2 linked regions of the Saccharobesus litoralis genome follow. The protein of the gene in region 2 interacts with the protein of the main gene of each other region in a pairwise test. Links are inferred from orthologs where the notes say so. Each region holds a gene or a part of one and is shown on either strand. Other genes may lie near its edges.

Evidence for each region. Proteins that work in one complex are often made in the same cells at the same time.
Region 1: the proteins of C2869_RS20555 (region 2) and C2869_RS11715 interact in binary tests that used the Escherichia coli proteins (3 or more experiments, as listed by UniProt). The link is inferred for Saccharobesus litoralis from one-to-one orthologs.

What each region holds. Positions count from the first base shown.
Region 1 is NZ_CP026604.1:3,278,477-3,281,471, reverse strand. The notes cover bases 57-2,974. They hold C2869_RS11715 (sigma-E factor negative regulatory protein), read right to left. Parts: upstream 1,864-2,974; coding sequence 1,249-1,863; downstream 57-1,248. Other genes in these bases: nadB (L-aspartate oxidase), read left to right, coding at 2,648-2,974; rpoE (RNA polymerase sigma factor RpoE), read right to left, coding at 1,880-2,458; C2869_RS11720 (MucB/RseB C-terminal domain-containing protein), read right to left, coding at 171-1,301; C2869_RS11725 (SoxR reducing system RseC family protein), read right to left, coding at 57-124. In the rest of the region: more of C2869_RS11725, read right to left, coding at 1-56; more of nadB, read left to right, coding at 2,975-2,995. UniProt on the Escherichia coli protein: An anti-sigma factor for extracytoplasmic function (ECF) sigma factor sigma-E (RpoE). ECF sigma factors are held in an inactive form by an anti-sigma factor until released by regulated intramembrane proteolysis (RIP).
Region 2 is NZ_CP026604.1:5,385,398-5,388,359, forward strand. What follows is about bases 78-2,962. They hold C2869_RS20555 (trypsin-like peptidase domain-containing protein), read left to right. Parts: upstream 78-891; coding sequence 892-2,034; downstream 2,035-2,962. Other genes in these bases: C2869_RS20550 (DegQ family serine endoprotease), read left to right, coding at 78-829; murA (UDP-N-acetylglucosamine 1-carboxyvinyltransferase), read right to left, coding at 2,173-2,962. Also shown: more of C2869_RS20550, read left to right, coding at 1-77. UniProt on the Escherichia coli protein: A site-1 protease (S1P) that cleaves the peptide bond between 'Val-148' and 'Ser-149' in RseA. Part of a regulated intramembrane proteolysis (RIP) cascade.

The DNA.
Region 1 (2,995 bases), 2.1 Mb from region 2 along the record:
CAATAACACCTGTGCCGCACTCACTATTATGCTGACAAGCATTACAACTGGTTTTAATTTGCGTTTCGACCCAAATAGTGTGCTTATCTATACGCTCAATAAATGTGGCATTTTCGTACAACATAAAATCATTTTCTCCTATGTCACTCTGACTAACAGCCTAGCATGTATTAACGTTGAGTAATCGACTGCGCTAGCTTTTTCGCAGTCACCATAGGAATTGCCCCAATCACTGTCACTTCAAACTGGCCAACCACTTCAGTAATATAGGTTTCAGCCCCAGAACTTAAATAAGTACTATGACCATTTGCATCCGTAACCTGACCTAAATCACGAATATAAACCGAAAACCAAACAAGACCGTCAGATAACATCACATAATCAACCCATTCTCGGTCGCCCATTAATCGGTGACGATTTAATTTAGTAGGAACAAACCCTCTCGGCACCCAACGCAATTGCCAGTCGAAGTCACTAATATTCTGCTGAACTTGCACTAAATTTTGAGTGGGCAATTCCATGGCAGCTAATTCATTGATCACAGGATCAACATCCTGTGACACCACAAAGCTAGTCACTTGAACTTGGCGCAGAACTTCACCTTTACTGCTAACAATAGCCATTTTAAGCGGTAGGGCACTCTCTTCGTGTAACCATATCCAAGTTGAATAACGTGTGTTATCACGGGCAACTATCCTTATTAATTGCGCTTTAAATCCCGCCACCCGACTTTTTCCAACACTCGTAAATTCGTAGTTTGCGCCAACCTGTTGTAAATCGGTGCGTAAAATATCCGGCAACGGACTGTGTGACAGGCTGGCTTTAACACTGTATGGCTGCTGACCGAAACCTAAATAGGTGATCATATCTCCCATACGTACGATTTGTTTAGTCGGCCCATTGAGCGAGGTTAATAACTCTAATTCTCGATATGACATTGACACAGGTAAATCTTGCGCTTCGCTATTAGTGGGTAATTGCTCTGTTGCATGGCTATCAACACGGCTATCAACACTACTATCAAGATTAGATAAGTGCTCGACACCATGTAACCAGTGCCAAGGGTGCACTTTGTTATCTTCAACCACAACTAGCGAAATATCGTAATTTAGCTGCTGAATCGCGACCTGCATCCGTTTAAGCCAATCATATGCAGAACCTGACGGTTCTTGACCAGTAACAGAAAAGCTAATTAGTAAGAGAAAGGAGCAAAGTGGCCTAAAATAGCCACTTGCTAGAGATATCAAGCTATTGAACAGATTGTGCGGATGGGTTTTGCTGTGGCTGTTCAGAAACTGCATGCTGTCGATTCTTTAATTGACGAGAGTGATCAAGTAGGTAAGAGTTTACACGACGTTGTTGCTCTTGTATGCCCACTGGATTGATAACAGTACGCGAGCTTTCTGCACTAACAGGATCTAAGCTAGTTGCCAACGGCATGGTATGCAACACTGGCTCAAAACCAGCTTCTTGCGTTTCTACCTGCTCAGCTTGAAAACCCACCACTAAAGCAGCGGCAAACGAGGCCGCAATACCATATTGCGCAACAGGTTTAAAAAATGAAATCACTTTTGCTTTTGTGGAAGGCTGAACTTGATGTGAAGTCTGCTCAGACACAGCGGCCGCAAACGCCGCATTCGGTGCCAAGACAACAGGCTCTTTTTCGATTGCATTTGCAATCGAGTCGGCCAAATCAAGATGAATATGTTCTGGCGCTTCATTGCGCAAAACATCACCTATCAAGTTATAACGACCAAACGCGCCTTCTAACTCTTTATCTTGCTTGAGACTATCAATGACTTGGGCTGTCTCCGGCTGACCATCAACAAAGGCAGACACGTTTTGTTTAACTTTTTGACTCATATAAATCAACTCGTAATTAGCGTTGTAAAATTGGTTTCAGGTTTTTGTCGATAACTTCTCGAGCGCGAAAAATACGTGAACGCACAGTGCCCACAGGGCAATCCATGATTTCAGCAATTTCTTCGTAACTCATGCCGTCTATTTCGCGTAATGTGATGGCATTTTTTAAATCATCCGGCAATGTATCAATGGTGCTAAACACCACCTGTTTGATTTCATCTGTTAACAACAAGTTTTCTGGCGTTGCAGATTCTCGCAGCCCAGTTGCTGAATCAATAAACTCAGCTTCTTCAACCTCAATATCACTCGACGCTACTTTTTTAGCAGTAGACGTTAAGTAGTTTTTTGCACAATTCACAGCGATCCGATACAGCCAAGTATAAAAAGCACTTTCACCACGAAAGCTTGGAATTGCACGATAAGCTTTAATAAAAGCTTCTTGAGCTATGTCAGCTACGTCGCCTTGTTGACGAACATATCGCGAAATCAGGTTAATCACTTTATGTTGATACTTTTGCACCAACAAATTGAATGCCTGTTTATCGCCGCGCTGAACACGCTCAACGATTTGTTGATCTGTATATCCGACACTCATAACCGAGTCGGTACTCCCATAAAAGTGTGATTGAACTCAGCAGTTTTTACTGCTCATTTGCTAATAGTAGACTGAGCCTACTTAAAAAAGTTCTCAAAATCTGCAGAAAGTGCGAAAATAGTTGCAATCAAAACGTAACAAAAGGCCGTGTTTGCTTAATAATCAAAGGCTTAGCGGTTACTCATGCAGATGGAAAAAATTGAACATCAGTGCCAAGTATTGGTGATTGGCGCCGGAGCAGCTGGGTTAACCCTAGCTTTACGCCTTGCCGACCAGTCTGACATTATTGTCTTAAGTAAATCCAACCTAAGCGAAGGCTCCACCTATTATGCTCAAGGGGGGATCGCGGCGGTTTATGATGAAAACGACAGTGTTGAATCTCACGTACAAGATACACTCATAGCCGGAGCTGGACTTTGTTCTGAAAAAGCCGTGCGTTTTACTGCCGAAAATGCCAGAGCCAGCTTGGAAACCTTAATAAGCTATGGTGTACCTTTTGACAAAGAAACTACACCTGACGGCGATGAGCGATTTCAT
Region 2 (2,962 bases):
TATCGGCCAAACTGTTACCTCAGGTATTGTTAGCGCGCTAGGGCGTAGCGTATTCGGTATGGAAAAACTAGAGAACTTCATTCAAACCGACGCGCCAATTAATAGCGGCAACTCAGGCGGTGCCTTAGTTAACTTTAAAGGCGAATTAATTGGTATCAACACTGCGATTATAGGCCCTAATGGCGGCAGTGTCGGCATTGGCTTTGCCATTCCTTCTAACATGATGAAAAACCTTGTTGAACAAATCATTCAATTTGGTGAGGTTAAGCGTGGCGTATTGGGTATATCCGGTCGTACCATAGATGCTGAATCAGCTAAAGAGTGGGGCTTAGATACACCGCAAGGGGCTTTTGTTGAACAAGTTTTCCCTGATACTGCAGCAGCTGAAGCTGGACTAAAACCAGGTGATGTCATTGTATCAATCAATGGTAAACGCAACTCAACCTTTAACGAACTGAGAGCCAAAATCGCGACCTTTGGTGCTGGTAAATCAGTAACTTTGGGAATTGTGCGTGACGGTAAAAATATCGAAGTGGAAGTGGTATTAAAAGAATCATCAGCAACTAAAGTTGAAGCAGCAGCTATCCACCCACAATTAGAAGGGGCTAAACTAAGTAATCATGAAGATGGCGGCATCACGATAGACAGTATAGCTGATGGCGCACCAGCGCAAATGATCGGCTTAGAGCAAGGCGATAAAATCATCGGCATTAACCGGATGCGGATCGACAACATTGCTGAATTACGGGAAATGTTAGATGGTAAGCGCGGCTCATTTTATTTAAATATTGTACGTGGCGACACCCCACTGTATATTTTCATTAGATAAGATACAGTCATAGTAGATACTCAAAGGGCTAGCTTACTGCTAGCCCTTTGTCGTTAATAGACATGAATATACAAAAAACCTTTGACCATATTAAAAATACCGTCACCTTTATCGCTAAATCGTTAGGTATTGGTTTCATTATCGCCGCTCTTTTGTTTGCTTTTTTTCCAGAACTCAAAAAGAACAATGCATTATGGCAAAGTTTTTTTGCAGCCAACGAACCCGATTTTCGCCCCGTGAGCTATGCCATGGCAGTCAAACGAGCAGCACCGGCTGTAGTCAATATTTATACCCGTACCACGCAAACCACCAATCGCTTCATCTATAACATTACACGCGAAGTACAGGGATTAGGCTCTGGGGTTATAGCGTCTGAAAAAGGATTTATCTTAACCGCTGCTCACGTTGTTAAAGATGCTGATTTAATCGGCGTAGCGTTACAAGACGGGCGTATTTTTGAAGCGCAGCTGATAGGAACCGATCCCGCCAACGACTTAGCTGTGCTGTATGTAGAAGCGAATAATCTGCCTGTCATTCCAATAAATAAAAACCGAGCTATTCAAACAGGCGATGTCGTACTAGCAATAGGTAACCCATACAACCTTGGTTTAACCATTACCCAAGGTATTATTGGCGCAACCGGTCGCTCAGGTCTTATGTCTAACAAAGCCATCAACCTTGATCATTCAGATTTTATTCAAATGGATGCGGCAATTAATGATGGTAACTCAGGCGGTGCCTTAGTTAACTCTCTTGGTGAGTTAGTTGGCATAAACTCAGCAAAGCTCGCACCACTCAACCAGCAAACAACCTCTCAAGGGATCTTTTTTGCGGTAAACGCTCACTCAGCATTAAAGATTATGGATAGAATAATTGAGAACGGTCGTGTAGTGCGCGGTTATTTAGGTATTTCTGGTAGCGCTTATGGTCTACCTTCGGAGCTTAAACAATCAGAAGAGGCGTTTGCTATTTTAGTCAACGAAGTCGAGAGCGATAGCCCCGCCGCACAAGCAGGCTTACAACCAGGTGATTTGATTTTTGAGTTAGCTGGTGCACCGATTGTCGAACCAAATGATGTGTTAGAGTGGTTAGATAACACCAAACCTGGAACACAAGTTAAAATTCGATTAATACGTAAAAATATCATCCTAGAAAAAACCGTCATCATGGGCGAAGACCCAATAACACGCCGCTTGCGAGACTAGTTATACAAAATTGGCGATGCGAGATTAGCTATGCAAGAGCGGTTAAATAACGTTGAAGTTGAACTATTTTACAACGAACAAAAAAGCCCGCATTAAATCGCGGGCTTTAAATCGAAAATCACATCACAAGTTTAAGCTTTAACTGACCCGCGTGACCTTAGCCCCCAAGCCTGCAAATTTTTGCTCTAAGTTTTCGTAGCCTCGGTCTAAATGATAAATGCGATCAACCACTGTCGTCCCTTCTGCGACTAAGCCTGCTATCACTAAACAAGCCGAAGCCCGTAAATCAGTAGCCATCACTTGCGCCGCTGACAATTGCTCAACACCGTGACAAATCGCGGTATTCCCTTCGAGCTCAATATTAGCCCCCATCCGATGCAACTCAGGCACATGCATAAAACGATTTTCAAATATGGTTTCTGTTACTTTTGCAGAACCGTTAGCAACACAATTTAATGTGGTAAACTGCGCTTGCATATCCGTAGGAAAGGCTGGATGAGGAGCCGTTTTAATATTAACGGCTTTTAATTCACGACCTGTCATATCCAAACTAATACTATCTTGCGTCGTTTCGATTAACGCACCTGCTTCTTTGAGCTTAATAAGCACAGCATCTAGCATTTCTGGGCGGGTATGAGTACAGCGAATTTTACCACCTGCAACGGCTGCCGCGACTAAAAATGTCCCAGTTTCTATGCGATCCGGCAAAATAGAGTGCTGCATACTTTGCAATGACTGCACGCCTTCAATCGTGATTTTATCCGTACCAGCGCCTTGGATCTTAGCCCCCATTTTAATTAGGCATTCAGCTAAATCGACAATTTCAGGTTCACGAGCGGCGTTTTCAAGTACGGTTGTACCTTCAGCCAAAGTCGCCGCCATTAATAGGTTTTCAGTGCCGGTCACTGTCACTGTATCAAATAAAATG